DNA from 2 places in the Paenibacillus tritici genome. Region 1 is predicted to be linked to the other one. Evidence: a T-box and tRNA genes for the amino acid it is inferred to sense, from the RefSeq annotation. Region 1 holds a T-box; the other holds one or more tRNA genes.
The links. The T-box of region 1 lies ahead of pheS (phenylalanine--tRNA ligase subunit alpha). A T-box ahead of a tRNA ligase gene usually reads a tRNA of that ligase, here a tRNA-Phe.

Region 1 (11,344 bases):
CGGCGTTGTCGCCTATATGCTGAAGAATCATGCCGGCGGCGATTCATGGAGTAATATAGTGGTGATCTACAATGCCAACATGGAACCAGTCACCCAGTATCTCCCGGAAGCTTCCGGGGGCTGGAACATCGTAGTTGATCATACCCATGCCGGACCGGAGGCCTTCCGGCAGACGGATAGCGGCAGCATTGAGATTGCCGGACTGTCGATGATGGTACTCTATGATAAATATGGTGAACCCGAGCCAAGATCGAAGGTAGTGGAGGTTCATTATGAACGGCCGGATGGCGATTACCGGGGCTGGAATCTCTGGGTATGGGGTACAGGCATACAGGATGGACAACGGGACTTCCAGCACATGGAGGACGGTCATGCGGTCGCCCGGATTGAGGTGCTGCCGGAGACGTCTTCGATCGGCTACATTCTCCGGCTGAACGACTGGGAACAGAAGGACGGCGCCGGAGACCGCTTCATCGACTGCTCCGGCAGCGAGGAGCCGGTTAAGGTCAGGGTCAGCGACCGCCGGCAGGCGGACGAGGGCCACGCCGATGTGGTCCATGGCGAATTGAGCCACTCCGAAGGACCGCTTGAGCGGAGCGGTTGAGTCGTGAGTTAGAAGCTGGAGCTTGGGGCTAAGAGCTGAGAGCTATTCTGCTTGTCCCCTTTTTAGGGGGCGCAGGATAGCTTTTTTATTGTGAGGTAGATTTGAAATGAAAGGGATAAATCCCCCTGAATGCGCCGGAAGTGGGCTGAGAGTGGAAATGAAAGGGATAAATCCCTCTGAATGTGCCGGAAGTGGGCTGAGTGCGGAAATGAGAGGGATAAATCCCTTTGTATGCGCCGAAAGTGGGCAGAGTGAGTGAATGAAAGGGATAAATCCCTCTGAATATGCTGGAAGTGGGCTGAGAGTGGAAATGAAAGGGATAAATCCCTCTGAATGCGCCGAAAGTGGGCTGAGTGCGGAAATGAAAGGGATAAATCCCTCTGAATGCGCCGAAAGTGGGCAGAGTGAGGGAATGAAAGGGATTTATCCCTCTGAATTAGCTGGACGCGGGCCAAATGAGTAAATGAGGGGTAATAGTGCACCTGAATGCGCCGGGTGCTGGCCAAATATGAAAATGAAGAGCATTAGTGCACCTGAATCCGCCGAACGTGGGCCAAATGAGTAAATGAAGAGCATTAGTGCACCTGAATGCGCCGGACGCGGACCAAATGAGTAAATGAGGGGTATTAGTGCACCTGAATCCGCCGGACGCAGGCCAAATAAGTAAATGAAGAGCATTAGTGCACCTGAATGCGCCGGGTCCGGGCCAAATGTGGAAATAAAGAGCATTAGTGCACCTGAATGCGCCGGGTGCTGGCCAAATGAGTAAATGAGGGGTATTAATGCACCTGAATCCGCAGAACGCGGGCCAAATGAGTAAATGAAGAGCATTAGTGCTCCTGAATCAGCCGGACGCCATCCAAATGAGCGCCAGAGCAACTGAGGAAGAGTAAGCGGCCACGTACAACCCTTCTAAAATCCAACAAACAGGGGGAGTTTCATCAGCCACTGCATGGCTTTTGAAACTCCCCCTGTTTGTCGTTGCCTAAGTCGGACATGTGTGCTATTTCCGCTGGTCGTTATATTTTTTATCTACATGCTCGCTGTACAGGTTAGCCTCGTTGCCGCCATGGTTCTTGGAGCGGTACATTGCCAGATCGGCGGCACGGAGCAGCTCGTTGATGCTGCTGCCATGCTGCGGGTACAGGGCGACGCCAATGCTGGCTGAGGTATGGAAGCTGGAGCCTTGGTTGACGGACCACGACTTATTGAACAACTGGAGCAGGCGGTTCAGCATCTCATCCAGTATTTGCGGGCTGGTGAACCGGTGCAGCACCACGGCGAATTCATCACCGCCGATCCGGAAGGCCTGGCCGGAGCCCTTCACAGTCTGCTGCAGTTCCCGTGAGAGCATCTGCAGGAATTCATCCCCGGCAAGATGGCCGAGCGTATCATTAAGCTGCTTGAACCGGTCGCAGTCCAGTAGCGCCACGGCGATTTCCTGTCTGCGCTCCTCGGGCTGGTTGATCAGGTTCTCCATGTACATTTTGAAATGGGCACGATTGGGAATCGCTGTCAGATGATCATAGAAGGCCAGCTTGTGTAGCCGCTCCTCATATTGCTTGCGCTGGGTAATCTCACGCGATACCAGCATGAACTGCGCCGGGAAAGCGCGGCTGCCCGCAATAGGTGTAACTTTGGTCTCCAGCCAGACCCAGTGGCCTTCGGCTGAACGCATACGCAGCTCGGATATTCTAGGTGCGGACTGAATGACACTTTTCAGCTTAGCCCAAGAGATTTCGGCTTCACGTATATAGTTGGAGAGCGGCGCCCCCTTACTCGGCACATAACCAAGTGCAGTTGCATGGGATGGGGAAGCATACAGAATCAGACCATTCGGGTCCGTTAGAATAATAAAGTCAGACATCGTCTCGCCGATCAGCTGATACAGCGATTTCTCTTCCCGCATTTCATTCTGCAGGGAGATCAGTCGGCGGGAGAGATAGATGATAAGCAGCACGAGCAGAAACAGGAACAGGGAGTAGATGGCGAACAGCGAGCTTTTGAGGTTATTGAACTCCAGCATGACCTGACTGGCATAATTGTCGATCATATCCTCTGCGTTATCCAGACGTCCTCTCACTTCGTTCAATTGGGTATGTACGGCGAGGGCGGAGTAGGATTCAGCATTCCAATCATTCTGGACCCGGCGCGAGATCAGCTCCCGGCCGCTATCCTTCCAGTCGGCAAGCGTAGCCCCGAAGTGGTCCAGCTCGCTTCTCAGCTCATCCAGCAGCAGCTCACTCTGCTTCATTCCATTGAACGGGCTCTCCACGGAGTCCAGATTATATCTGGCGGTACTGACCCGCTGCTGCGCCTGGGCATTATTATCCTCGAATTCTTGAGATAACTTACTGCGCTGCGCACCATTCAGATTCCCGCTAACCGAAGACTGAAGCGCCAGAGCAGCCTGATACAGATCTCGGTCGGCATTCAGAATAAGCTCGGAGTTCAGGTATACGTCACTGTATAAGGAGTCCGATAATTTGTTCATTGTATGATTCAGATACAGCAAGGAAGCCACACTGATACCAACCAGAAGAACGGAGATGGAGGTGAATAATAGGATTAGTCTGCGTGTACTTGTGATTTCGGAAAAAACTGCCACTGTCATCCTCTCCCCGCACAAAACTTATACAAATCTCAATGGTGTAGCTTGGATGCATGCGGAACTTATCCTAATTGCGGAATAAGGCATCTTGCAGGCATGAAAAAGAGAGTTATGTTAGCGAGTCCTAGGAAGCAGGGGAAGAAGGAGGCAATGAAAACACAAAGTTCCGGTTTGATCGCGGTTTCTTTTCACCAGTATATAGGACATCCCTTAAGCAGAGCAATTGCTGAAATAAGACATATTCCTTGCAGCCGATAGAAGAACTATTATGTATAACTTACTACTATATAAATATTCTGACCTTTGAGTCCTATTACCCACTTTTACTGCAAACGATACCCCTAAGGCATCAATTCTGCATTAAAATTATGCTAAGCCGTTTGACCCGTCAGCCCCGCATTCATCGAAAGACTTGTAAATTGAGCAGAGGTGTAATCTGTAGCATACCTTCCGGGTCGCCTTGTTGTGCAGGGCGTACTAAGGGCGTATTCATGCTTGTCAAAATGTCTGTTTTTGCATATAATAAATAGACATATCTTCTGAATGTGAAGATTGAAGTTTATGTTATTCATCCACAAAATGCATTGATGGAGAAAAGTACGCAGTGCCTGGCTTACAGGGAGGAAGCGCCGCAGATTGAGAGCGTTTCTAAGAGAGCAGAGCTGCCGAAGTTCACTCCGGAGCAGTTCCCTGAATTCCGTTCAAGGCTTCCTTGAGCGTGATAGTAGGGGGGACCGGCCGCAGACCGTTAGTTCTGTATAAAGTGAGACAGGTCTCCGCTGTACCCTAAGAGGGAATATTACTCTTATAGGGAAGCGTACCGGCCGTCTAACAAGGGTGGTACCACGGTCTTTTCGTCCCTTTACCGGGAGGAAAGGCCTTTTTTTGTTGAACAATATGAGATTTGAGGGGGCAGTACAAGCCATGAAAGAAAAATTGGAAGCACTGAAGGCTGAGGCGCTGGAGAAGCTACAGGCGGTAACCGATCCGCAGATGCTGAATGAGCTGCGCGTCAAATACCTAGGTAAAAAGGGTGAGCTTACAGAGGTTCTGCGCGGCATGGGCGGACTAAGCGCGGAGGAGCGTCCGGTGATTGGCCAAGTGGCCAATCTGGTGCGCAGTGCCATCGAAGAGGTCATCGGCACGAAGCAGGAGCTGTTCCAGCAGCAGGAGACCCAGGATCGACTGAATGCGGAGAAGGTCGATGTTACGCTGCAAGGCCGCGGCCTGCCGCAAGGGGGGATTCATCCGCTCAGCCGGGTGATCCAGGAGATCGAGGATATTTTCATCGGCATGGGCTACCAGGTTGCAGAAGGACCGGAAGTGGAGACAGACTACTATAACTTCGAGGCTCTGAATCTGCCGAAGAACCATCCGGCCCGGGATATGCAGGATTCCTTCTATATTACAGAAGACATTCTTATGCGCACACAGACCTCGCCGGTTCAGATCCGTACCATGCAGGCGATGAATGGTGAGACTCCGGTCAAAGTGATCTGTCCGGGCAAAGTATTCCGCCGTGACGATGACGATGCGACCCACTCCTTCCAGTTCCATCAGATTGAAGGCCTGGTGATCGGCCGCAATATCCGCATGAGCGATCTGAAGGGCACCCTGCAGCAGTTCATGAAGGAGATGTTCGGGCCTAGTGCAGGCATCCGCCTGCGTCCAAGCTTCTTCCCGTTCACCGAGCCGAGTGTTGAGGTGGATGTGAGCTGTTTCAAATGCGGCGGTGAAGGCTGCCGTCTCTGCAAGCAGAGCGGCTGGCTGGAAATTCTCGGCGCCGGTATGGTACATCCGAATGTGCTGCGGATGGGCGGCTACGACCCTGAGATCTACAGCGGCTTCGCGTTCGGTATGGGTGCGGAACGGATCGCCATGCTGAAATACGGCATCGACGACATCCGTTATTTCTATACGAATGATATGGGATTTGTGAAGCAGTTCAAGGGTATTTAGGGATTTGTCGGCTGTGCGTGGGGGGCTGGATTGGATTCTGGCAAGCCGGACGGATGGCGGCTATTCTATAGAAATGACTGTAATAGAAGGACCGGAGGGGAATTTTGGAACTGTAGGAGCGGCAGCGACCGCCTTTGTCACCGGATTTCAACCGCGAAGAGCGGTATCAATGAAGAAATCTGGGGACAACAGCGGCCGGAAGTCCAAATATTCTCTGTAGGAACACTGCTTTACAGGAATTTTAATAGAACTTGCCTCGTGGCTTGTACTATATCCGTTCCTGTGCGCCAAGCATAGACGGCATGGAGATCAATACATCTGAAACAAAAAGGAAGTGTGCGATTATGAAAGTATCAACCGCCTGGCTGGCCGATTATATATCGCTGGAAGGGGTGACCGCAGGTGAGCTGGCGGACAAAATCACCACCGCCGGCATCGAGATTGACGGAGTAGAACGCCGCAACAAAGGAATTTCCGGGATTGTTACCGGCTATGTGAAATCCAAAGAGAAGCACCCGGATGCCGATAAGCTGAATATCTGTATCGTGGATGCAGGTCAGGGCGAGGATCTGCAGATCGTCTGCGGAGCCAAGAATGTCGCAGCGGGCCAGAAGGTTCCGGTTGCACTGGTAGGCGCCAAGCTGCCGGGCCTGGAGATCAAAAAAGCCAAGCTGCGCGGCGTGCTGTCCCAAGGGATGATCTGCTCGGCCAAAGAGCTGGGCCTCAACGACAAGCTGCTGCCCAAAGAGCTGCAGGAAGGCATTCTCGTGCTGCCTGAGCATACAGAGGTGGGCCAGGATATTCTTAAGGTGCTTGGACTGAATGACGAAATTCTTGATTTCGATCTGACGCCGAACCGTTCCGACTGCCTGAGCATGATCGGTGCTGCTTATGAAGTGAGCGCGGTGCTGGGCCGTGAGCTGAAGCTGGCTGATCCGGCTGCAGAACTCGTAGAAACAGGCGGAAAGGCTGCGGATTCTATCGCCGTGACGATCGAGAATGAAGCCTTCTGCAGCCATTATGCTGTGCGTTATATTGCCGGAGTGAAGACTGCACCGTCCCCGCTGTGGATTCAGAACCGCCTGATGGCAGCCGGAGTACGTCCGATCAACAACATTGTGGACATCACCAACTATGTGATGCTGGAATACGGACAGCCGCTGCATGCTTTTGACGGCGGGCAGTTACAGGGCGGGACCATCGGCGTACGCTTCGCCCGTGAAGGTGAAGGGCTGACGACACTTGACGGCCAGGAGCGCAAGCTGGAGCCGCAGATGCTGGTGATTGCCGACGGTTCGGGGGCGATTGGTCTGGCTGGAGTGATGGGCGGACTCTCTACAGAGGTTACCGCAGACACCGTCAATATTGTGCTGGAGTCCGCCAAGTTCGACGGGGGAACTGTACGCAAGACCTCGCGTCAGCTGGGCCTGCGCTCGGAGGCTTCCCAGCGGTTCGAGAAGGAAGTGGACCCGAACGCGGTAATCCCTGCACTGAACCGTGCGGCGGCATTGATAGCCCGGTATGCCGGGGGGGCTGTGCATGAAGGGATTGTTCAGGCCGGTGCAGTTGCGGAGCAGGAGAAGGTGCTGCAATTATCGCTGGAGAAGCTGAACCGTTATCTCGGTACGGATCTGTCGCTGCTGGAAGTGAAAACCCTCTTCGGCCGTCTGCACTTCAAGTGCGGCGATGCTGCCCAGGGAATCGTCGAGGTCCAGGTGCCGACACGGCGCGGCGACATCAGCCATGATGTCGATCTTATTGAAGAAATTGCCCGCTTGTACGGATATGATAATATTCCGACAACCTTGATCGAAGGCACCACTACACCGGGAGCACTGACCAGACAGCAGTTCCTGCGCCGTGAGCTGCGCCGCCTGCTCTCGCTGGGCGGATACCAGGAGGTTATGGGCTATTCCTTCATTCAGCCGGAGCAGAGCAAGCTCTTCCCGATGCTGGCGGACGGCAAGCTGTCTGTGAAGCTGGCGATGCCGATGAGCGAGGAGCGCAGTGTGCTGCGCACCAGCCTGCTGCCGCAGCTGCTGGACATTGCTCTTTACAACACCAACCGCCGCCAAGGTGACCTGGCGCTGTTCGAAATCGGCAATGTATTCTTCACGGAGGAAGAAGTGCTTACCCGTCAGCCAAGCGAGCTGCCCGTACTCGGGCTGCTGCTGAGCGGCACGCGTGCCGCCAAGCAGTGGAACGTAGCGGCTGAGCCGGTGGATTTCTTCGATCTTAAGGGTGCACTGGAGACCGTATTTGAACATCTCGGCCTTACGGACCATGTGATCTATGAGGGGGATGCCCCTGAGGGTTATCATCCGGGACGTTCGGCTTCGATCTATCTCCAGCAGGCAGAAGGCCGCGTGAAGATCGGTACGATGGGCCAGCTTCATCCCGAGCTGCAGCGTCAGATGGATCTGGAGGATACTTATGTATCCGAGGTACTGCTGCAGCCTCTGTATGATGCGGCGCGTGCCGAGCTGCATTATAGCGAGCTTCACCGCTTCCCTGGCATGGAGCGGGACATTGCGGTTGTTGTGGGTGCCGAGGTTCCGGCAGGCCACCTGATCGCAACGATCCGTGAGCATGGCGGGACACTGCTGCAAAATGTGCAAGTCTTCGATGTCTACACAGGAGGCCAAATGGAGGCAGGCAAGAAGAGTGTAGCCCTGTCGCTGCTGTACCGCCATACCGATCATACGCTTACCGATGAAGAGGTAGTGGAGGTTCATGGCAAGGTGGTCGCTGCACTTGAACAAACTTTTGGCGCTGAATTAAGAAAATAGCAGGAATTGTGCAAAGCCGCAGCGAATCCATTTAGAAACAGAGATTCGCTGCGGCTTTTCTGTACCCTTGTGAAGTGCGGAGTTCATGTAAATGAGTGATATGGACACGTTCTTTTGCCAAAGGTTAAGGAATAACGCTACAATAGGAGCATGAGAGTAAAGAAACCATCTAAGAATCCGCACACATACAAAGGAGGGCACAACTGTGGCTATGGACCGGACCCGTGTCGCCGTGGAGATATACGGAACTTCCTATAAGCTGGTTGGAAGCAGCACTGAATACATGAAGCAGGTTGCCCGTTATGTAGACGAGCACATGCGTGCAATATCCCAATCACATTCCAGACTGGATACACCGCGGATTGCGGTGCTTGCAGCTGTACATATGGCTGAGCAGGCCATCCAGGTTCAGGATTTCAAGAATGAGCTGAATATGCTGACAGGTGAACGTACCGAGCTTCGGGTTGAGGTGTCACGCCTCCAGGAAGCACAGCGTGAACGGCAGGAAGAATACGAGAAGCTCGAAGCGGCGGCGAAGGAAGAGGCGGCGCGGCTGATTGCCGCCGCCGAAGAAGAACGCGCAAGGCATCTGGAGCTCCAGGAACAGGAGCGTAAGCTCCATGCACAGCTGCTGGAGGAGGAGAAGCAGGCTGCTGCTTCCGGCCGCGAGCAGCTGGTGCAGGAGCTGAAGGAACGCGAGGCAGAGCTTAAGGCGCTGCGCGAGAGTCATGAAGCAGAGCAAGCCGCAAGCCGTGAAGCGGCGCGGCAGGAACTGGAAGCTGCCGAAGCCATGCGGCTGCAGCAGCTTGAAGACCTGCAGAATGCCCATCTGCAGGAATTGACGCAATTGCGCGAGACGCTGACCCGGGAGAAGACGGAGAAGTTGTCAGAACTGGAGCAGGAGCTGCTTCAGACGCGGGAGTCAATGGGTAGCGAGATCGTGGAGATCCGTACAACCTTAAGCAAGGAGCTTGCCGATACCAAGGCTGCGCTCACCAGTGAGCTTAGCGGAGAGCGGGAAGCGCTTGAGAAGGAGCTGGCCAAGAATAAGGAGCTGCGTCAGTCGCAAGGGACGCAGGAGCATAGACACAAGCAGCAGCTTCAGGAGCTAGAGAAGCAGCTTGCGGAGCTGCGCGGCGGAACCGGGCAGCTGCAGTCCCGGCTGCGTGCGGCGGAGGCCGGGCTTAAAGGGGAACGCGATGCGCGCCTGACGCTGCTTGCGCAGTACGAGGCCGTGCTGAAGCGCGAAGAGCAGCTGGGCGAAGAGCTGCGGCTTGCGGCAGAGCAAGGCCAGCAGCATAGCGCGGAGCTGGAAGAGGTACGCCAGCGTTACGGACAGGCTCAGGAGGAAGCGGCCGGGCTTAACCGCGCCCTGCAGGAGACAGCGGACAAGCTTAGCGCGGCACTTGAAGAACTGAGCACAGCCACGGAGCTTGGCAATCTGCTGAATGATGAGCTGGAAGGCCTGCGCCAGCGTTATGAGCTGACCCAGGAAGAAGCGGCGGCTCTGCGCAAATCTCTGAAGGAGACAGCAGATCAGCTTAGCCGGACACAGGCAGAATTCGACCGGACGGCTGAGGAGGCGGTGTCCTGGCAGGAGCTTGCGAACAAGCATATGGAGGATATCGGCGAACTGGAGATGAACCTCTTGGAAGCCGAGGAGAAGTCGGCAGCGCTGCAGCGTGAAGTGGAGACCCTTCGCGGACAGGCAGATGGTATGGTGCAGCAGCTTGACCGGGAAGCCCGGCTTCGTGCCGAAGCTGAGCAGGAGGTTGCCGTTCAGCATGAGGCAGCCGAGACAGCACGTAAGGAGCTGTCTGCGCTCCGCGGCCGTTATGAGGAGCTGATCGCCCAGTACGACGAGATCCTGCAGGATGGGGAACAGCTGAAGGAACGGTACGAGCTGCTGGAAGCCGAACGCGAGGAATCCGCGCGGCGTCTGGAAGAGCTGTACGAAGCGGGCCGTGAAGCTGCCGCAACGGTAGCAGAGCAGCAGGAAGCACTCCGCGAGACGAAGGAGTATGAAGCTTCCTGGAAGCAGAAGTACGAGGAGCTTCAGCAGCGCGAGCAGCAGTGGAGCGAGCAGGAAGCGCAGCTGCGTGAGGAGATCGAGATCTGGCAGCAGGAGGCCGGGGAAGCTGAAGCCCAGGCGGAATCGGTGAGCCGCTCGCGCAGCGAGACGGCGCAGCAGCTGGAAGAGATTGGTGAGAGCTACGAGCTTGTCCAGGGCCAACTGCGGCTGGTTCAGGCCCAGTTCGAGATGCAGCAGAGTGAGCTGGAGAAGCTCTCCAGGGAACACCACAGCCTGCAGGCGGAATATGCCAAGCTGCAGAGTGAATATAATGAATGGATTCAACTGATCGAACAGGACAGTTGAATGGCGGATGTTTTACGAAAGGGCTGTTTTAAGCAGGAGACTGCCGGGAACAGCCCTTTTGTTGATGTCTGGTTTAGTAGATTAGGATATTCGTTAGTGATAGATAAGGTATACACGGGATACATAAAACCAAGAGTAAGTTTCTTTGGAGCTGACAAGCTTGCAGGACAAATTTGCTCTAAGTCAGGAGACCTGCTGAGTCCAACGGAAGTGGGGTAAAGGCAGAATTAGGGTCTAAATAGGTCAGAGGCGAGAATGAGGGGCAGAAGTGCACTTGAATCCGTCGAAAGTGGGCAGTAGGCGGGAATGAGGAGCAGAAGTGCACCTGAATCCGTCGAACGTGAGCGGTAGGCGGCAATGAGGAGCAGAAGTGCACCTGAATACGTCGAACGTGAGCGGCAGGTGAGAATGGAGAGTAATAGTGCACCTGAACTGGCTGGAAGTAGCTAGGGAGCGCGAATGAAGAGTAATAGTGCACGTGAATCAGCCAAACGCGGGCTGCAGGCGGGAATGAGGAGGCAGAAGTGCACCTGAATTGGCTGGAAGTAGCTAGGAGGCTGAGGTGGAGAGCAAAAGTACAGCTGAATCCGTCGAAAGTGGGCAGCAGGCAGGAACTGAGAATAGGGGAGGGATAAATCCCTTTGAATGGGTCGGAAGTAGGCGCAGCGAGGAAATGGGAGGGATAAATCCCTCTGAATCAGCCGGAAGTAGGTGCAGCGAGGAAATGAGAGGGATAAATCCCTCTGAATATGCCGGAAGAAGGCGCAACGGGGAAATAGGAGGGATAAATCCCTCTGAATCAGCCAGAAGTAGGCGTGACGGAGAAATGAGAGGGATAAATCCCTTTGAATGGGTCAGAAGTAGGCGCAACGGAGAAATGAGAGGGATAAATCCCTTTGAATGGGTCGGAAGTAGGCGCAACGGGGAAATGGGAGGGATAAATCCCTTTGAAATCGCCCGAAGCAGGCTGGACTGCGATAGGTTCAACGTCTGGTGTGAGGCTT
Region 2 (11,344 bases), 1.9 Mb from region 1:
GGAGCCGCAGCGAAAGCGAGTCTGAATAGGGCGATTGAGTATGTGGACGTAGACCCGAAACCGTGTGATCTACCCCTGTCCAGGGTGAAGGTGCGGTAACACGCACTGGAGGCCCGAACCCACGCATGTTGAAAAATGCGGGGATGAGGTGGGGGTAGCGGAGAAATTCCAATCGAACTCGGAGATAGCTGGTTCTCCCCGAAATAGCTTTAGGGCTAGCCTCGGTGAATGGAGTGGTGGAGGTAGAGCACTGATTGGGTGCGGGGCCCGCAAGGGTTACCAAGCTCAGTCAAACTCCGAATGCCATTTACTTCTTGCCGGGAGTCAGACAGTGAGTGCTAAGATCCATTGTCAAAAGGGAAACAGCCCAGACCATCAGCTAAGGTCCCCAAGTGTGTGTTAAGTGGGAAAGGATGTGGAGTTGCACAGACAACCAGGATGTTGGCTTAGAAGCAGCCACCATTGAAAGAGTGCGTAATAGCTCACTGGTCGAGTGACTCTGCGCCGAAAATGTAACGGGGCTAAACACACCACCGAAGCTATGGCTAGATGCTTTGCATCTGGGGTAGGGGAGCGTTGTGTAGGGGTTGAAGGTGTACCGTAAGGAGCGCTGGACACTACACAAGTGAGAATGCCGGTATGAGTAACGAAAAGATCAGTGAGAATCTGATCCGCCGAAAGCCCAAGGTTTCCTGAGGAAGGCTCGTCCGCTCAGGGTAAGTCGGGACCTAAGGCGAGGCCGACAGGCGTAGTCGAAGGACAACAGTTTGAAATTACTGTACCACCGTAATCCGCTATGAGCGATGGGGTGACGCAGGAGGGTAGTGACGCGGACTGATGGATGTCCGTCTAAGCAGTGAGGCTGATGTGTAGGCAAATCCGCACATTACTAAGGCTGGGCTGTGATGGGGAGCGAAAATTATAGTAGCGAAGGTCATGATCTCACACTGCCAAGAAAAGCCTCTAGCCAGGAGAAGGTGCCCGTACCGCAAACCGACACAGGTAGGCGAGAAGAGAATTCTAAGGCGCGCGGAAGAACTCTCGTTAAGGAACTCGGCAAAATGACCTCGTAACTTCGGGAGAAGAGGTGCCTCGGTAGGGTGAATAGCCCGAGGGGGCCGCAGTGAAAAGGCCCAAGCGACTGTTTAGCAAAAACACAGGTCTGTGCGAAGCCGTAAGGCGAAGTATACGGGCTGACGCCTGCCCGGTGCTGGAAGGTTAAGGGGAGTGGTTAGGGGCAACCCGAAGCTGTGAACCGAAGCCCCAGTAAACGGCGGCCGTAACTATAACGGTCCTAAGGTAGCGAAATTCCTTGTCAGGTAAATTCTGACCCGCACGAATGGCGTAACGACTTGGGCGCTGTCTCAACGAGAGATCCGGTGAAATTTTAATACCTGTGAAGATGCAGGTTACCCGCGACAAGACGGAAAGACCCCATGGAGCTTTACTGCAGCTTGATATTGAATTTGGGTACGATCTGTACAGGATAGGTGGGAGCCGGTGAGGCAGGAGCGCAAGCTTCTGCGGAGGCGCCGTTGGGATACCACCCTGATCGTATCTAGGTTCTAACCTGGTGCCCTCATCGGGTACGGGGACCGTGTCAGGCGGGCAGTTTGACTGGGGCGGTCGCCTCCTAAAGAGTAACGGAGGCGTTCAAAGGTTCCCTCAGAATGGTTGGAAATCATTCGCAGAGTGCAAAGGCATAAGGGAGCTTGACTGCGAGACCTACAAGTCGAGCAGGGACGAAAGTCGGACTTAGTGATCCGGTGGTACCGCATGGAAGGGCCATCGCTCAACGGATAAAAGCTACCCTGGGGATAACAGGCTTATCTCCCCCAAGAGTCCACATCGACGGGGAGGTTTGGCACCTCGATGTCGGCTCATCGCATCCTGGGGCTGAAGTAGGTCCCAAGGGTTGGGCTGTTCGCCCATTAAAGCGGTACGCGAGCTGGGTTCAGAACGTCGTGAGACAGTTCGGTCCCTATCTGTCGTGGGCGCAGGAAATTTGAGAGGAGCTGTCCTTAGTACGAGAGGACCGGGATGGACGTACCGCTGGTGCATCAGTTGTTCCGCCAGGAGCATGGCTGAGTAGCTACGTACGGACGGGATAAGCGCTGAAAGCATCTAAGCGTGAAGCCCCCCTCAAGATGAGATTTCCCAGTATGTAAGACCCCTTGAAGACGACGAGGTAGATAGGTTGGAGGTGGAAGTGCAGCAATGCATGGAGCTGACCAATACTAATCGGTCGAGGGCTTATCCAAATACACTAATACACAAATTCGTTTCGGATTCAGTTTTCAGGAATTAATTTCCTGTGCGGATTTACATGGCTACCATTTATTTGGAGAGATACCCAAGTGGCTATAAGGGGACCCTCTGCTAAGGGGTTAGACTGCGTAAGCGGTGCGAGGGTTCGAATCCCTCTCTCTCCGCCATTATAAATCCAATACTTGTAGTGTGGCGGCGTAGCTCAGCTGGCTAGAGCGTACGGTTCATACCCGTGAGGTCGGGGGTTCGATCCCCTCTGCCGCTACCATACATACCCGGAGGCTTAGCTCAGCTGGGAGAGCATCTGCCTTACAAGCAGAGGGTCGGGGGTTCGAACCCCTCAGCCTCCACCATTTTTAACTTTTTGTTTCAACTTACACCGTGCCGGTGTAGCTCAACTGGTAGAGCAACTGACTTGTAATCAGTAGGTTGGGGGTTCAAGTCCTCTCGCCGGCACCATTTTTACAACAAAAGTGTGGAACCGTGGTGTAGTTGGCCTAACATGCCTGCCTGTCACGCAGGAGATCGCGGGTTCGAATCCCGTCGGTTCCGCCATTTTTTTGTTTTTAGGCTTGTTTCATGGCTCGGTAGCTCAGTCGGTAGAGCAAAGGACTGAAAATCCTTGTGTCGGGGGTTCGATTCCCTCCCGCGCCACCATCATGGAGGCTTAGCGAAGTGGCCAAACGCATCAGACTGTAAATCTGCTCACGTACGTGTTCGGTGGTTCGAATCCATCAGCCTCCATAAGTTTTTTGAGCCATTAGCTCAGTTGGTAGAGCACCTGACTTTTAATCAGGGTGTCGAAGGTTCGAGTCCTTCATGGCTCATCTCAAGTTAGAGGTCATCACCTTAGGGTGGTGGCCTTTTTTTGTTATGTTGTATCCAGTAAGGTTCCTGATTAATTATTGTTGTCATTTAGGGTACAGCAGTGCAATTCCGCATATTGCAGCAAAATATGATAAAATAAGCGAAAAGAGCAAAAGTGGTGGAGAATGGTGACGATGGATAGTGAGGTTTTGCGTCAAAGACTGGAGCAACTCACCGGAAAGAGAACCGGAATCAAGCAGCTTGGAAGGCAGCATTCAGCTTCACTTTTTGGCATAGGTACGGATAAAGACCAGGAACAGCCGGTGTTTCATGAAGGTTATCTATGGGTTCCCTTATATGAGAATGACGGCCGGGTTACAGCTGTGTGGGTGGAGACAGAGGGGCTGTCGTCACTGGAGCTGGAGCTTGTTAATTATGCCGGACGGAACTTTGCGGTAGCTCTTAAGGCTACCGGATTCAAAGAAGAAGGTGAGATGGAGGCGCGGCAGCTTAGCGCCTGGCTGAACTCACAGCTGGAGCAGGAGAAGGACGATACGGAGATTCCCGATGAAATCTCGCTGAAAGGCCGGTTGTTCGGGGATATGATTCCATTTCTGCTGGTCAGCGAGAACGCCCATAACCCGCAGATGACGTACCGTTCATTAATGAAGCTGATGCGGAGTTATTTCGAGAACGATGTATTGCTTGTTCCCCTGCAGGATAAGGAATGGTTAATTTTAGCCCGTAAGGAACTACTCACGGGCGGAGATGATAAGGAGGATGAGGAAGAAAGCGAAGAGGAACTGCTGTCGCAGACTTCTATGGGGCTGCATGAACTGATTGCCAGTGAATGGGTTGGCGTCTTCCATCTGGCAGTGTCTCCAGCCATTGTTCCGGTCAAGGGTCTAACAGGAGCGGTAGCCTTACTGCGGGAGACCATTATTCTCGGGCGGATTTTCCAGGTAGGGGATTATATTCATCTGCCGTGGGAGCTTCACATGGAGCGGCTGGTTAACAGTATTCCCGATGACCGCCGCAGGCAGCTTCTTGGACAGATCGGCGATTATTCCGCTGTACTGGCGGATAAGGAAATGCTGCTGACGCTGGAGAGCTTTTTTGAAATGGACTGCAATGTCAGTGAAACCGCCAAGAAGCTGTATATTCACCGGAATACCCTGCTATACAGGCTGGATAAAATCAAACAGGAGACCGGGGCCGATGTCCGCAGCTTTGGAGATGCCGCAATTGTGAAGGTTGCTATGTTATTGTATAAAGTGACGAAAAGAAAATAGGTTTTTTGTGAACCTTGCAAATAGCCATCCGGCTAGGTCTGGGGTAAGATAAGTGTACAAGAAAGCGTTTGATTTTCTATTCCAATAATAGACTCGAGGGGGAAATACAATGGCAGGCGTACGTTTAGAGCATATTTTCAAAAAATACCCGGGTTCCGATAAAGCAACAGTAATTGATATCAATCTTGATATTAAAGATAAGGAATTCCTCGTACTGGTTGGACCTTCCGGTTGCGGTAAATCCACAACCCTGCGTATGATCGCTGGTCTGGAAGAAATCTCTGAAGGCAAAATGTACATTGGTGACCGTGTTGTGAATGACGTTGCTCCTAAAGACCGTGATATCGCGATGGTATTCCAATCCTACGCCTTGTACCCGCATATGAGTGTATATCAGAACATGGCTTTCGGTCTGAAGCTGCGTAAAGTGAAGAAAGAAGAAATCGACAAGAAAGTGCGCGAAGCAGCAAGAATTCTGGATATCGAGCATTTGCTGGAACGCAAACCTAAGGCACTGTCCGGTGGTCAACGCCAACGTGTCGCTCTAGGCCGCGCTATTGTCCGTGATCCACAAGTCTTCCTGATGGATGAGCCTCTCTCCAACTTGGATGCGAAACTTCGTGGTCAGATGCGTGCTGAAATCACTAAGCTGGTTAAGCGCCTTGAAACCACTTGTATCTATGTAACGCATGACCAGACAGAAGCAATGACAATGGGTGACCGTATCGTAGTTATGTACGATGGTATCATCCAGCAGGCTGCTTCCCCTGAAGAACTGTACAATGAGCCTACGAACCTGTTCGTAGCCGGATTTATCGGTTCCCCTACAATGAACTTTATCAATGGTACCCTGTCCGAATTGAACGGCGCTGTCCGTTTCCGTGCTGAGAACCTTGACGTTGAAGTTCCAGGCGGCAAAGCTACAATCCTGCGCAACAAAGGCTTCATCGGCAAAGATGTAATCATGGGCGTTCGTCCGGAAGACATCCATGAAGAGCCTGTGTTCCTGGAAGCTTCCCCTAACACAATCTTCACTTCGTTGGTTGATGTTACCGAGAACCTTGGTCATGAAATGCTCCTCTACTTGAGCGGTCTTGGCAATAACACAGTTATTGCGCGTGTAGATGGACGTTCCACTACCCGTGAAGGCAGCAAGCCTAGATTGGCTATCGACATGAATAAGGTCCACATCTTTGACAAAGAATCCGAACTTAACGTTCTGCTGGGATAAGATCTCTGCAGTATGAGTACTTTTATTTTGAAGAAAGCCGCCTGATTAGGCGGCTTTTTCTTGTAGGCGTGCCCAGAGGCACGCATTATCTAGTTGGTGAAAGTCCAACCAAAGGAGGGACCAAGCTACCTTTGTAGCTAGGATGCTTGCACATGGCGAAATCTGTGTGTAAAAGCGCATCGACAAAAGTACTGGTCAGAGACCGGGCGAGCAACAATTCAGGCCGCAACATCAAGTGAATCCTGCCGCGTCGTCAAAAAGGCCCTGCAAAGGGGAACAGAGGGAGCCGAGTCCCGCTATTATGGACGAAGGCCAAGGAAGCTGTGCAGAACTTGGAACAACAGTGAAGAACCCTCCGGCGTATAGGGAACGGCATGGATTGAAAGATAATGCAGTGAACTGGGGAGACCCTCCCCCACACGGAATTTTTTTTTTAGGAACCCGTAAAGAGGCGCTCTATAAGTCCAGAAGACGAAGTGAACCGTCTGTGGGAAGGGAGTCCGAGGGGCTCGTAGTACCGAAGAACCTAAGGACAACATAACCTTAGGGAGGGAAGGAGCCCTGCTTTGTTTACGCTTTTGGAGGAGGTACGAGTGAGTGAATGCCAAACGGCTAACGACACCCAAGGAAAAAGTTCAAGAACTCCAAGAAAAGCTAGGTCATGCGGCCAAGGAGAACAACAAGCGTAAATTCCACGCCTTGTACGACAAAGTCTACCGGTGGGATGTGCTATGCGAAGCCTGGAAACGGGTGAAAGCGAATAAGGGAGCTGCGGGAGTGGATGCCGTAACGCTCGCTGAAATCGAGAAACAAGGAGTGACGAGATTTCTCAAAAGCTGTGAGCAAGAATTGAAAGAAGGCAGCTACCATCCGCAGCCGGTTCGGCGGCACTATATCCCGAAGAAAGATGGGAAGCCAAGACCGCTAGGCATCCCTACCGTACGGGACCGTGTCTTACAAATGGCAACCAAACTGGTGATTGAACCCATCTTTGAAGCCGATTTTAAAGAAGTCTCCTTCGGATTTCGTCCAAAACGAAGTGCCAAAGGAGCGCTGGAGCGAATCCGGAAAGCCTGCAACCGCAAAGGAAATTGGGTAGTCGACGTCGATATCCAAGGTTACTTCGACCATATCAATCAAGAGAAACTCATGAAATTGGTACAGATGCGTATCAATGACAGACGGATTCTGAAGCTCATACGGAAGTGGCTTCATGCGGGAATAATGGAAGAAGGAAAGGTACGGCGCTCCGATCTAGGGACACCCCAAGGTGGTGTCATCTCGCCACTGCTGGCGAATATCTATTTGAACTACTTTGACCGGTTATGGGAAAAACACGGAAGTGGACTGGGAGAACTGACGAGGTATGCAGACGACTTCGTCGTGGTCTGTAAAACCAAAAAGGATGCAGAACATGCGTATGAACTCATCCGCACCATTATGGAACGTCTAGAACTCACGCTGCATCCGACCAAAACCCGCATTGTAGGTCTGTGGACAGGAGACGAAGGCTTCGACTTCTTAGGAATGCACCACCGAAAAACGAAAGCAGAAACTTCTCAAGGGAAGGTGTACTATACCACCCAGCAGTGGCTAACGAAGAAGGCAGAGGAACGTATCCGAGGCGTGGTCAAAGACCGATTAGCACCGCCCGGCATGCGCTGGAAATCGTTCGTGGAACACGTGGAATGGCTCAATCCAAAGATACAGGGATGGAGAAATTATTACTACACGAACTACAGCCAAAAGAGATTAGCCAAGCTGGATTGGTATATCCTGCAGCGATTTACGCGGTGGTATGCGAAGAAGAGACAACGGAGGAGATGGATGAGTTCATTCCCGGAGGTCAAGTATATGGTCAATAAGTGTGGACTAAAAACGCTATTGTAATCTGCATGCCCATGAATGACAAACATCGGAAAGCCGTATGAGGGAAAACCTCACGTACGGTTTGATGAGGAGGGGCTGGGTTGTACCAGCCCTTTACTCTAGAGAGCCTGAACAAATGACGAGCTGCCGGCGGGCTTTAAGATTGCATTCACAGGCGTTATCAATTAAGATAGCAGGAGAATTACCTGTAGCTGGAATGGATTAAGTTGTGAACCGGCATAAGGGAAACCGGCGTGAGCCGCGGGTGACGAAAGGACGGACGATATGGCTAAGAAGGTAAAGGTATCGGAATTGGTACAGCATTTTCAATTAGAGGTGGTATCCGGACATGAAGGTCTGAAGAGACCGATCACTGTGGACGATTTGAACCGTCCGGGACTGGAAATGGCCGGTTATTTTGAATATTATCCTGAAGAACGTGTACAGCTGCTGGGCAAAACAGAGCTGGCGTTCTTCTCCATGCTCTCGGAGGAAGACCGAAAAAGCCGGGTTCGCGGAATCTGTAATGATAATACTCCATGTATCGTGATTACACGCGGGCTGGACATTCCTCAGGAAATTATTGATATCAGCAACGAAAAGGGGCTTCCGGTGCTGCGCAGCTCGATGGCGACAACTATTTTCTCCAGCAGACTGACCAGCTTCCTTGAGGGCAGACTGGCACCGACAGCAACGATTCATGGTGTTCTCTGTGATGTGTATGGTGTAGGGATGCTGATTACTGGAACCAGCGGCATCGGTAAAAGTGAAACAGCGCTGGAACTGGTTAAACGCGGCCACCGTCTGATCGCCGATGATGCTGTAGAAATCCGTCAGACCTCGGATAATCAGCTCCATGGTACCGCACCGGAATTAATTCGTCACCTGCTGGAAATTCGCGGTGTAGGGATTATTAATGTTATGACTCTGTTTGGTGCAGGCGCCATCCGTAATCATAAGCGGATTACTCTGGTGGTCAGACTGGAAGCCTGGCAGCAGGACAAGCAGTATGACCGGCTGGGACTGGATGAGGAGACTACACGGATCATTGATACCGATGTACCGCTGGTCACCATTCCTGTCCGCCCGGGGCGTAACCTTGCTGTTATTATCGAGGTTGCGGCGATGAATTACCGGCTCAAGCAAATGGGCTTCAACGCTGCTCTGCAATTTACGAATAAACTTACAGCCACCATCTCTGAAGACATGGATGATCTGGATTAGGAGTGTGAGAGCATGTTTTTTTCATTAGCGATTAACCCGGTAGTCTTCTCCATCGGATCGCTCCCTGTCCACTGGTATGGTCTGATCCTCGGTCTTGGTGCCTTAGCCGGATTATTCCTCGCCATTCAGGAGGGCAAACGCTTCAACATTCCCCAAGAGTTCTTCATGGATATGTTACTGCTGGGCGTGCCTTCGGCAATTATCGGGGCGCGGATTTATTTTGTAGCGTTCAAGTGGGACGACTATAAGGATAACTGGCTCGATATTTTCAAAGTCTGGAACGGCGGTATTGCTATTTATGGCGCCCTGATCGGGGCGATTATCTGCGGGATCATTTATTTCCGCTACAAAGGTTATCCGTTCTGGCGTATCGTGGACATCTGTGCTCCCGGACTGCTTGCCGGTCAGATGATCGGGCGTTGGGGGAACTTCATTAATCAGGAGGCCTATGGCGGTGTGGTGGAGGAATCGTTCCTGCGCGACAAGCTGCATTTGCCGGATTTTATCGTCAATCAAATGTACATAGGGGATGCCTTTCACCATCCGACCTTCCTGTATGAATCGCTCTGGAGTCTGCTGGGTATTCTGCTCCTGATGGTCCTCCGACGCCAGAAATTTGTCCGTGCCGGAGAGATCTTCCTGGGTTATTTCATCTGGTACTCTATCGGACGGTTCTTTATTGAGGCGCTGCGTACAGACAGCCTTGGATTTAACGGCAGCAGCGGGCTGGCATCCTTCATTGACGGTCTATGGAGTCCGATGAAATGGCTCGGATTCGAGCAAGGGTATCTTGATCCGGCTTACGGCAATGTCCGTATCTCTCAGCTGCTGGCACTGCTCATCATTGTCGCTGCAATCATCCTGATTATCGTACGGCGGGTAAGCGGTCAGCCGAAGGATCATTATTCGGACCCGATTATCAGTACCAAGTCCGCAGCAGCGGACGCTGTTGTGCCCGAGAGTGCTGTCAATACACCGCAGAAGGCTCCTCAGCCTGCCCGGCCGGTGCCAGATCCCTCTGAAGATAAGGAAACAAAGGAGTAGTACCAATGATAGAATGCGTGTTATTTGACCTGGACGGAACGATTGTGAATACGAATGAGCTGATTATCCGTTCATTCATGCATGCGCTGAAGGAGAATAATCTGCCGTCCCTGACCCGGGAGCAGATCATTCCGTTTATGGGAACGACACTTCAGCAGCAGATGACTGCATTCTCCGGCCTGCAGGATATAAGCGCGTTGGAGCGGTCCTACCGTTCATACAATTATGCGCATCATGATGAGCTGATTGGTTCTTTTCCAGATGTGAATGAGACGATGGAAGAACTGCTGCGCCGCGGGATCAAGCTCGGGATTGTGACGACGAAGATCCGGCCCACTACCCTCAAAGCACTGGAAATGTTCGATCTGCTGAAGTATATGGAGACTATTGTTACGGTCAATGATGTTAGTCATCCCAAACCTCATCCGGAGCCGGTGCTTACGGCCGTTGCTAATCTGGGCGTTGATCCGGCTAAGACACTGATGGTTGGTGACAGCGCTGTGGATATTCAGTCCGCCAAAGCAGCAGGGGTGCGTGTAGCCGCAGTGGCCTGGTCGCTTAAGGGTGAGGATGTGCTGCGCGGATATGAACCGGATTATATTATCCATGAGATGAAGGATTTGTTCACTATTGTGGAGCAGGAGACCATGCAGCCGTGAGAAAGATAACGCGTTATCCGGTGGAGGGGCATAATTCGCTCTGGTATATTTACCGTACGGTCAGTCCGTGGAAGGGTGTGCGCAATTTTATTTTTATCCAGATTGCCCGCTATTGCCCGATTCTGCCGCTCAAGAACTGGATCTACCGCCGGATACTCGGGATGAAGGTAGGCAAGCATACTGCGTTTGGGCTGATGGCGATGGTAGATGTCTTTTTTCCAGAGAAAATCTCTGTCGGGGAAAATTCCGTGATTGGCTATAACACCACTATTCTGGCTCATGAGTACCTCATTAAAGAGTATCGGCTGGGTGAAGTCATTATCGGTGAGAATGTGCTGATCGGGGCAAACACGACCATCCTGCCAGGTGTTACGATAGGGGATGGGGCTGTTGTTGCGGCGGGATCGGTGGTGCACAAGGATGTGGCGGCCGGCTCGTTCGTCGGGGGGAATCCCCTGCGTGAACTGCGTCCTGCTTCAGCAGAGCCTTACGAAGAAGAATAGTGTACAGACAAGTTCTCACCCTGCAGTATCATATTGCGTGTATCTGCGCAGGAGCTGCAGGGTTTGTTGCGTTAACTTCACACACAGGAGGAATGATAATGGCACAAAAGGAAAGAATTCCACAGCTTGATATTTTTCGGGCAATTGCCATTTTTGCGGTGATAGCCATTCATGCCACTTCACGGACACTGGCGGAGACGCTGGGCACTTCGATGTTCCCTCCGTTTCTGTTCATTAACAAGTTCAGCCAGTTTGCAGTGCCTTCCTTTGTATTTCTGAGCGGGTTCGTACTCTTCTACAATTATATAGACCGCCCGCTGGGAGGGAAGGTGCTGGCCAAATTCTACAGCCGCAGGCTAATCTATATTATTGTGCCTTATCTTATGTTTACGGTGCTGTATTTTGGGCTCAAAATGACAGCCGGGCATACTTGGGGTCTGCCTCTTC

Region 2: it encodes a tRNA-Phe, which carries the amino acid that the T-box ahead of pheS (phenylalanine--tRNA ligase subunit alpha) is inferred to sense. The anticodon was not compared.

What each region holds. Positions count from the first base shown of each region.
Region 1 is NZ_CP073365.1:2,041,606-2,052,949, forward strand. Features, by position in the region: gene pulA (type I pullulanase) at 1-604, shown strand, start outside; gene KDC22_RS08605 (sensor domain-containing diguanylate cyclase) at 1,608-3,098, opposite strand; T-box leader at 3,791-4,080, shown strand; gene pheS (phenylalanine--tRNA ligase subunit alpha) at 4,140-5,174, shown strand; gene KDC22_RS08615 (hypothetical protein) at 5,179-5,394, shown strand; gene pheT (phenylalanine--tRNA ligase subunit beta) at 5,519-7,963, shown strand; gene KDC22_RS08625 (hypothetical protein) at 8,169-10,340, shown strand; gene KDC22_RS08630 (hypothetical protein) at 10,903-11,344, shown strand, end outside.
Region 2 is NZ_CP073365.1:138,528-149,871, forward strand. Features, by position in the region: rRNA gene KDC22_RS00675 (23S ribosomal RNA) at 1-2,261, shown strand, start outside; tRNA gene KDC22_RS00680 (tRNA-Ser) at 2,344-2,435, shown strand; tRNA gene KDC22_RS00685 (tRNA-Met) at 2,460-2,536, shown strand; tRNA gene KDC22_RS00690 (tRNA-Val) at 2,546-2,621, shown strand; tRNA gene KDC22_RS00695 (tRNA-Thr) at 2,652-2,727, shown strand; tRNA gene KDC22_RS00700 (tRNA-Asp) at 2,746-2,823, shown strand; tRNA gene KDC22_RS00705 (tRNA-Phe) at 2,850-2,925, shown strand; tRNA gene KDC22_RS00710 (tRNA-Tyr) at 2,930-3,012, shown strand; tRNA gene KDC22_RS00715 (tRNA-Lys) at 3,023-3,095, shown strand; gene KDC22_RS00720 (PucR family transcriptional regulator) at 3,270-4,367, shown strand; gene KDC22_RS00725 (ABC transporter ATP-binding protein) at 4,477-5,598, shown strand; gene ltrA (group II intron reverse transcriptase/maturase) at 6,196-7,488, shown strand; gene hprK (HPr(Ser) kinase/phosphatase) at 7,753-8,691, shown strand; gene lgt (prolipoprotein diacylglyceryl transferase) at 8,704-9,735, shown strand; gene ppaX (pyrophosphatase PpaX) at 9,741-10,394, shown strand; gene KDC22_RS00750 (acyltransferase) at 10,391-10,897, shown strand; gene KDC22_RS00755 (acyltransferase family protein) at 10,996-11,344, shown strand, end outside.